3 regions of the Paenibacillus sp. N119s genome follow, and region 3 is predicted to be linked to each of the others. Evidence: predicted binding sites of a transcription regulator. Region 3 holds the regulator's gene; each other region holds the start of a gene.
The links. The regulator Rex, encoded in region 3, represses fermentation and respiration genes when NADH is low (regulators of the CRP and FNR family bind a similar motif). The targets are predictions, from matches to a motif close to TTGTGAAATATTTCACAA.
Positions count from the first base shown of each region.

Region 1: pflB (formate C-acetyltransferase) is a predicted target of Rex. The motif match lies at 1,417-1,434, and genes of this name have one in related genera.
Region 2: arcA (arginine deiminase) is a predicted target of Rex. The motif match lies at 1,684-1,701, and genes of this name have one in related genera.

Region 1 is NZ_JCAJRU010000076.1:13,398-16,614, reverse strand. Features, by position in the region: gene adhE (bifunctional acetaldehyde-CoA/alcohol dehydrogenase) at 1-1,122, shown strand, start outside; gene pflB (formate C-acetyltransferase) at 1,468-3,217, shown strand, end outside.
Region 2 is NZ_JCAJRU010000002.1:2,721-5,937, forward strand. Features, by position in the region: gene AC5V8P_RS00540 (sensor histidine kinase) at 1-724, opposite strand, end outside; gene AC5V8P_RS00545 (response regulator transcription factor) at 726-1,433, opposite strand; gene arcA (arginine deiminase) at 1,792-3,024, shown strand; gene argF (ornithine carbamoyltransferase) at 3,049-3,217, shown strand, end outside.
Region 3 is NZ_JCAJRU010000007.1:13,059-16,275, reverse strand. Features, by position in the region: gene AC5V8P_RS01965 (cell wall elongation regulator TseB-like domain-containing protein) at 1-190, opposite strand, end outside; gene AC5V8P_RS01960 (amidohydrolase) at 228-1,529, opposite strand; gene AC5V8P_RS01955 (redox-sensing transcriptional repressor Rex) at 1,516-2,169, opposite strand; gene dinG (ATP-dependent DNA helicase DinG) at 2,197-3,217, opposite strand, start outside.

The DNA.
Region 1 (3,217 bases), on a different contig from region 3:
GGATATGTGGATCGCGTTATTCATTATTTGCATCAGCGTCAAACACCAGTAGCGATTGAAGTGTTCTCTGAAGTTGAACCAGATCCATCGACAGTTACCGTAGAACGTGGTACTGACATGATGAGACGCTTCCAACCGGATTGCATCATCGCACTCGGTGGCGGTTCGCCAATGGATGCAGCTAAAGGCATGTGGTTGTTCTATGAATATCCAGATACTGATTTCAATAACTTGAAACAAAAATTCATGGATATCCGTAAACGGATTTACAAGTACCCACGTCTGGGACAAAAAGCACAATTTGTAGCCATCCCTACAACCTCGGGTACAGGTTCGGAAGTTACTTCGTTCGCAGTAATTACAGACAAAAACCTGGGCAACACCAAATACCCACTGGCTGACTATGAGTTGACTCCTGATGTGGCAATTATTGACCCTGAATTTGTATATTCGCTGCCTAAAACAGCTGTAGCAGATACTGGTATGGACGTTCTGACACATGCAATCGAGGCTTACGTGTCTGTAATGGCTAATGATTACACAGACGGCCTGGCGATTAAAGCCATTCAACTGGTATTCCAGTACCTGGAGCAATCGGCTCTGGTCGGCGACAAGTTGGCTCGCGAAAAAATGCATAATGCTTCCACACTCGCAGGTATGGCGTTTGCTAATGCATTCTTGGGTATTAACCACAGTCTTGCACACAAGTGGGGCGGACAATACCATACGGCTCACGGTCGCACAAATGCGATCTTGCTGCCACACGTTATTCGCTACAATGCGAAAAAACCGACAAAATTTGCTTCGTTCCCTAAATATTCGCACTTTGTTGCAGATGAGCGTTATGCAGAAATTGCACGCATACTGGGACTGCCTGCACGTACTACTGAAGAAGGGGTTAACAGCCTGATTGATGCGATTCGTAAGTTGAACAAAACACTCGGTATCGAGGAATCGTTCCAACAACTTGGTTTCGATCCAAAAGATTTTGAATCACGTGTAGATTATCTGGCTGACCGTGCTTTTGAGGATCAATGTACAACTGCGAATCCAAAGCTGCCGCTGGTTACTGAATTGGCTGATGTATACCGCAACGCCTTCTACGGACGCTTCGACCAATAATGTAATTCGACCAATAATATAATAGGTAAGAAGAGGCTTGTAACAGAGCGTTTTCCCGTACAAAACCGATGCAGGCTCTCTATATAGAGAGCCTCTTGGTTTGGGAAGGGAGGTGAACGGCTAGGCTATAGATATACGCGTGAAGCTAGGGAAAATAAAGTGATAAAAATCACTCATAATGTGATCTTTATCACATACTACACTCTATCATTATTCTACAATAAGAGTGTAAGAAAGGTCCCGACACTGAGCGTAAGGCATCGGTGAAAAGGCCGGGCTCAAGAAATAGTTTAAACGTGAAAAAAATCACAAGTCCGGAAGACCAAACAATTTGGAGGGATTTACATGTCGGTGATTGAGAGAGAATTACAAGAGCAACAATCTGGCTGGAGAGGTTTTAAAAAAGGAAAATGGACTAGAGAAGTTAACGTCAACGATTTTATTGAAACCAATATCTCACCTTATGTTGGCAATGAAGAATTTTTGGTTGGTCCTACTGCCAACACAACTGCACTGTGGGAAATTGTATCTGATCTTACTAAAAAAGAGTTGGCAAACGGCGGTGTACTTGATGTAGACGTAAATACGCCATCCACCATTATTTCACATAAACCAGGCTACTTGGACAAGGACAAAGAACAAATTGTCGGTGTACAAACAGATGCTCCATTCAAACGTTCTTTGCAACCGTTCGGTGGAATCCGGATGATGATCGATGCTTGCAAAGCCTATGGTTTTGAAGTGCCACAAAGCATTGTAGACATCTTCACTCATATTCGTAAAACGCACAACCAAGGTGTATTTGACGCTTATACAGATGAAATGAGAGCAGCTCGTAGAGCTGGTATCATTACTGGTCTGCCAGATGCATACGGTCGTGGTCGTATCATCGGTGACTATCGTCGTGTTGCTCTGTATGGTGCAGACTTCTTGATCCAAGATAAAAAACTTCAATTGAAAAGCCTTGAAGTTGACTCCATGGAAGAAGACGTAATTCGTCTGCGTGAGGAAATTTCCGAACAAATTCGTGCTTTGAATGAATTGAAACAAATGGCTGCTGAGCATGGTTTCGATATCTCCAAACCAGCTAACAATGCAAAAGAAGCTTTCCAATGGGTATATTTCGGATATCTGGCAGCGATTAAAGAGCAAAACGGTGCAGCAATGTCCTTGGGACGTGTATCTTCATTCCTTGATATTTATACACAACGTGATCTTGAGGAAGGTGCACTGAACGAAGAACAAGCTCAGGAACTGGTCGACCATTTTGTTATGAAACTGCGTATTGTTAAGTTCCTGCGTACACCTGATTACAACGAACTGTTCAGTGGTGACCCAACTTGGGTAACAGAATCCATCGGTGGTATGTCTGTCACTGGAGAAACTCGTGTTACCAAAAACAGCTTCCGCTTCTTACACACACTGTACAACTTAGGGCCTGCTCCAGAACCTAACTTGACTGTACTGTGGTCAGAAAAGTTGCCTGAGGGCTTTAAGAAATATTGTGCAAAAGTTTCTATTGAAACTAGCTCCATTCAATATGAAAATGACGATCTGATGCGTCCAATCTATGGCGATGATTATGGTATTGCTTGCTGTGTATCTGCCATGAGAATCGGTAAACAAATGCAATTCTTTGGTGCTCGTGCCAACTTGGCAAAAGCTCTGTTGTACGCTATTAATGGCGGTAAGGATGAAAAATCCGGCGTTCAAGTAGGACCTGAGTTCCCTGCTATTACAAGCGAAGTGCTGGACTACGAAGAAGTGTTGAGCCGTTTCAAACCTATGATGGAATGGCTGGCAAAACTGTACATGAACACTTTGAACGTTATTCACTATATGCATGATAAATATAGCTACGAACGCATTGAAATGGCGTTGCATGACCGTGATATTCTTCGTACCATGGCTTGTGGTATTGCGGGTCTATCAGTTGCAACTGACTCCTTGAGTGCCATTAAATATGCAAAAGTTAAACCAATCCGTAACGAAAAAGGAATTGCTGTCGACTTTGAAATCGAAGGCGAATATCCTTGCTACGGTAACAACGATGACCGCGTAGATACTATCGCTGTAGAATTGGTAGAAACTTTCA
Region 2 (3,217 bases), on a different contig from region 3:
CCTCTATACGCACCGTATCCTGCTGTTCTAACAGCCTCAGGCCTAGCGTTCGACCTTCTGCACCGTAGCGAATGGCATTCGAAATGAGATTGCTCAGCACCCGCCCAATGGCTCCTTCGTTCCCCAAGGCATGTATGGGATGCTCCGGGATATCAATATGTACTGTAAACCCCTGAGCCGTCAGCAGATCATAAAACTCCAAAATGCTGCGTCTGCACAGTTCTCCTATTTCTAGTCGAGTCAGTGGAATGTCAGTATCGTTAGCTTCCAGCTTCGCCAAGTTAAAAAAGCTTCCGATCAACTCAATCGCTTCACTGGTCTTTTGATGAATTCTGGATAGCAGCTTTATACGTTCTTCCGGCAGCATATCCGGATCGCCATCCAGCATCTCGGCATATCCAAGCACAACGGTAAGCGGGGTCTTAAGATCGTGGGAAATATTCGAAATCATTTTTCGCATAGCGATTTGGCTTCGGTTGTAATCGGCTGATACCCTCAAATTTAAATCTAGTAACCGGTTGATTTCCGTCATAAGTCGCTGCAATTCAACGTCACTTGTAACATATAGCAGCTTTTCCGCATGATTCACGGTCACGATCCGCTCTAGTAGGGTTCGAACATTCTTGATTTTGCGCTTATAGGCGATGCGTTCTCGCCACAGCCATAGGATAACGCCAGACATCATAAGGACGACAATCCATTCGAAAATGTTTTCGATGTTCATATCAACCGTTCTCCCATTTGTAACCGATGCCCCACAGTGTCTTAATGTGGACAGGGTGAGAGGGATCTTCTTCAATTTTCTCACGCAGACGACGAATATGGACATTAATCACGTTCTCATCCCCCATATAATCGTCTTTCCAAATAAATCCGTATAGTTGAGCTTTCGTAAATACCCGGTTCGGATTGGATGCAAACAGCTTCAGAATATCGGATTCTTTGGCTGTTAGCTGAATTTCATTTTCATCGCGTGTGACTGTAAAATGATCAAAATCAATGCGCAAATCTCCATAGGTCAACACTTGTGCTTGCGGCTGTTCCTCCTGCTGTTGCAGACGAGCATAGGTAGTCGATCTGCGGATTGCGGATTGAATACGTGCCGTCATCTCTAGCATCGAAAACGGTTTGGCAACATAATCATCTGCTCCGAAGCCCAGTCCAAGCGCCTTATCCACATCGCTGTCCTTAGCCGACATAATCAGAATTGGCACGGCGCTGCGGGTACGAATTTGCCGGATTACCTCCATACCGTCAACCTTCGGCATCATCAAATCCACGAGGATCAGGTCGTAAGTATGACGTTCAAAGGCAATAAGCCCTTCTTCCCCGTCATAGGCGGTGGTTAAATTGTAGCCCTCCTTGGTGAGTGCTTTTAGCAGCATTTCAGCAATAGATAGATCGTCTTCAATAAGTAAAATATGCTGTGGCATAGGTGTGGAACACCCCTATTTTTTAGATTAGCTCGTGTGACGAACTGTAACTGAATTATATAGAGCGGTGAAGGGGATTTCCACAACATTATCCCAGAATAATTAAAACTCCCGGGATTGCCAGGGTGTCACGTCACTATCAACCACCATCGCGTTCAGAAGAAAGACTTAATTCAATCATAATATGGAATAGATTTCGCAAATCAGCGGGTTTATAAAAATACAGGTTTTTATGAATCTAAAAGTAAAATTGTGAAATATTTCACAATAGAAGTGTTGGCATTTGCACGAGACGGGAAGCATGGACCATGTATGATGCACTTGTAAACATCAAAAATCAAAAAAGGAGGTACGACAAATGGAGCATCCATTGCATGTTGCTTCGGAGATTGGGGAATTACAAACGGTTTTATTGAAACGTCCGGGACAAGAATTGGAAAATTTAACACCGGATTATTTACAGCCGTTATTATTTGACGATATTCCCTATTTGCCGGTGATTCAAAAAGAACATGATTATTTTGCCCAAACTTTACGCAATCGAGGAATTGAAGTTCTTTATTTGGAACAACTTGCGGCAGAGGCATTAGTGGATGAAAAACTGAGAGAAGAATTTGTTGACCAAATGCTAGAAGAAGGAAGGGCGGAGGGAAATGTTTCACATCGAATTTTAAAAGAGTATTTACTTTCCTTCTCCAATGAAGATTTAATTCAAAAAATAATGAGTGGTGTCCGGAAGAATGAAATTGGAACGAGTAAGAAAGTGCAACTGCATGAATTTATGCAAGATCATTCTCCATTTCATTTAGTTCCAATGCCCAATCTATATTTTACCCGCGACCCTGCAGCAGTGATTGGGGATGGATTAACGATTAATAAAATGAGAGAAACGGCACGAAGACGTGAATCATTGTTTATAGAGTATGTCATTAAACACCATCCGATATTTACTAGTCATCATGTGCCGATTTGGCTGGACCGCAATTATGAGTTTCCAATCGAAGGCGGCGATGAGCTCATTTTAAATGAAGAAACCATTGCTATTGGTGTATCAGCCCGTACCTCAGCTAAAGCCATTGAACGTTTAGCCCTAAATCTATTTGGCCGTCAAAAAAAATTCAAAAGAATACTAGCCATTGAGATTCCAAAGTGCAGGGCATTTATGCATTTAGATACCGTATTTACGATGGTTGATTATGATAAATTTACAATTCATCCAGCGATCCAAGGACCGCAAGGAAATATGAATATTTATGTTTTAGAGAAAGGTCCAGATGAGAAGACACTAAAAATTACCCATCATACCTCTTTAATGGAATCTCTAAAAGAGGTTTTGGGCTTAAAGGATTTGGTTCTTATTCCTTGCGGAGGAGGAGATGTAATAGCCTCTGCTCGTGAACAATGGAATGACGGGTCCAATACATTAGCCATTGCCCCAGGAGTAGTTGTTACGTATGACCGTAACTATGTATCCAATGCTTTATTGCGTGAACACGGTATTGAGGTAATCGAAATATTGAGCTCAGAATTATCCCGTGGCCGCGGGGGACCACGATGTATGAGTATGCCCATCGTTCGAAAAGATATTTAAATCATAGAGAAAGTAGGGATAAATATGGGAGAAACGATTTCAAGCTTACAAGGAAAAAGTTTTCTTGCGGAGATCGACTTTACAGAAGAGGAATTGTTGTATTTTCTCGATTTAGCAGCAGATTTAAAAGCGAAAAAGAAAAACGGCATTCCCCATCGTTATTTGGAAGGAAAAAATATAGCTCTTTTATTTG
Region 3 (3,217 bases):
TCTGATCCCATACAGACTTCCATGTCTGAGTCGTGCTAACCAGACCACCCACTTGCTTGGCCTTAATGATAGCGGCATTTTTCTCAGCCACCTGGTCTTGAGTAACGTAGGAATAATACCAGAAAATGCTGACCAGGATCAGTATTACGGCCAAAATGGCGACCGCTATCCATTTTTTCTTATTTTTCAAACCTGTGCTTCCTCTCTAAGGGGATGTGACACCTGAATTAGCGCGACAGCAGCCCTTCAAAGGCGGCTTGTGCCTCATGTTTGATACGTTCCTCGTCCATCGTCAGGCATTCGCCATTTTTCACAACCTGACGGCCGTCTACCCATACATGAGCCACGTCTTTGGCACTTGCAGAGTATACGGCATGGGAAATAAGATCTGTACGCGGCAAGAAATGAGCCTGATTCAGATCTAACGCGATAAAGTCAGCCTTGTTGCCTGCTGCCAGCGCTCCTACCTCTTTTAAACCGATTGACTTTGCGCCATATTCTGTTGCCAGACGCAGTGCTTCATTGGCAGGAACTGCCGTAGGGTCACCAGACACTCCCTTGTGAATAAGTGCCGCCAGACGCATTTCCTCGAACATATCCAGATTATTATTGCTGGCAGGACCATCTGTTCCAAGAGAAACGGTCACTCCTGCACGCAGTAGTTCAGGCACTCTTGCTACGCCGCTTGCCAGCTTCAAGTTGCTGCCTGGATTATGGGAGACCGCTACACCTCGTTCTGCTAATAAGGCAATTTCTTCGTCGTTCAAGTGAACGCCGTGGGCAACCAGGGAAGGACGAGAGAAAAAGCCAAGCTTATCTAAATGTGCAACTGGACGCAAACCGTAATCACGTACGTTTTGCTCAACTTCGGCGATCGTCTCGGACATGTGCGTATGCAATGGTAAATCGAGATCATGTGCAGCTTGTACGAATTTCTCGATAAACGCAGGCGGACATGTGTACGGGGCATGCGGTGACATCATGGTTGTGATACGGCCGTCTGCTTTACCATGCCAGTTGCGCGCAAAAGTTACGGCCTCGGCCAGCTTGATCCGCTGTTCTTCTTCTGAGCATAGTCCAATTGCTCCACGCATCAGACTTGCACGAATGCCAGACTCTTCAGCTACACGAGCCACCTCATCCATATGGTCGTACATATCCAGGAAAGTCGTGGTTCCACCCTTTAGCATTTCTAACACTGACAAAGATGTTCCCCAGTACACATCTGTAGATGTAAACTTGGCCTCCATAGGCCACATTTTTTCCTGCAGCCACACTTGAAGGGCCAGATCATCTCCATATCCTCGCAGCAGAGACATCGCCGCATGACCATGAGTATTCACCAGACCAGGTAAGAACAATAGCCCCTTACCGTCGATTGCTTCCGTCTCTTCCTCACCAGCAGGCAAAGTCTCGCCAATGTAAGTAATGCGGCTATCCTCCACAATCATAAAACCATGAATTACTCCCGCTTCGGCTCCATTTACGGCAAAAGAACCGTTTTTAATTACCCATTTATTCACTGTCATCTTGTGCTTCTTCCTTTCCATCCTCCAAATAATATGCGAGGCTAAGCAAATCAGTTGTAAAATCTGTGGCATGTATCCGAACGTTAGCCGGTGCCTTGAGAATGATAGGTGCAAAGTTCAGAATCGCCCCAACTCCACTCTCAATGAGCCTGTCAGCTACGTGCTGTGCCTCAAACTCAGGCACTGTAATAATCCCGATTCGAATATTTTTTTCCTTCACAGTCGCTTCCAGTTCATCCATTGGCTGAACGACCAGTGTATTGATTCTGGTCCCAACCTTATCTGGAAACGCATCAAACACTGCCACAATCTTCATATTGTCTTTTAAATATGCGTTATAGTTTGAGAGGGCTTGACCCAGATTACCCGCTCCGACCAGTACTACATTAATCTGCTGGTCGATTTTCAGGATATGGCGTATTTTCTCAATTAGATAAGAAACATCATAACCGATACCCTTCCGGCCAAAATCGCCAAAATAGGCCAGGTCTTTACGGATTTGGGCCGGATTCAAATCCAGCCTCTGCCCCAGCTCTTGAGAAGAGACCGTAGCCACTTCCCGTTTGTGCAGTGCATTCAGATAGCGTAAATATACGGGTAACCTCCGTACGACAGCCTCTGAAATTTTATCTGATTTCATACTTGCTCCCCCTAATTGTAACGGACCTTAGGTGTCCGTCCGTTGTGCCTCTGTCTCCGGGGCGGATTGGAGCCATTCCGCAATGCGTGGCACCATTTGCTCCGATGGCATATGCTCCATTTTGGGTCCCGGCAACGAGTACAAAAAGTGCTTTCCGTAATAGGATTCGATCACACGTGTATCGTAGACAATGACGACTCCGTGGTCGCTCGCTGTACGTACCAACCGACCAAATCCCTGTTTGAAACGGATCACTGCCTGTGGTACAGACAGCTTCATGAATGGATTCTTCTTCTGCTGCTGGAGCAACTCGCTTTTTGCCTCCAGTAACGGGTGATTGGGCGGTTGAAACGGCAAGCGAACGATGGCCAGGCAAGTCAGTGCCTTCCCTGGAATATCGACGCCTTCCCAGAAGCTGCTGGTTCCCAGCAGTACAGAAGCTTTGGCTTCCTGAAACCGGCGGGTTAGCTTGCTGCGGCTTCCACTGTCCACACCTTGTCCTAACACGGTAATATCACTGGATGCCAGCGCTTCTTTGAGCGGCTCATACACTTGCCGGAGCATCCGATAGGAAGTAAACAGAACAAGCATTCTCCCCCGCGTTGCCTGAGCAGTCGCCCCTAGAGAGCTAACGAGCATCTCTACAAAGTGTGCATCCCCTACACTACCCTTCACACTCGGAAAATCCCGCGGAATGACCAGCAACACCTGATCCCTGTAATTAAAAGGGGATGGGAGCTGAGAAGTCATTAATCGTCCTTGATCCGCAGCCTCCTGCAAGCCGAGTTGCTCGGTCATGTACTGAAATGACTTATCTACCGATAAAGTAGCAGATGTCAGAATAATACTTCTTTTTTTGTCAAAAAACATTTCTTTCAACTGACGGCTCACATCGACGGGCACCGCATAAAATTGCAATGACTTACTACGGAATTGCCCACTCGCTTCGAGCCAGTATACGGTTGTTTCATCATCGAGTCGTATAAAGAAACGTAAATTTTCCTTAATTCCCGCCAAATCCTTAAACAGACCCGTAATATCTGTAATG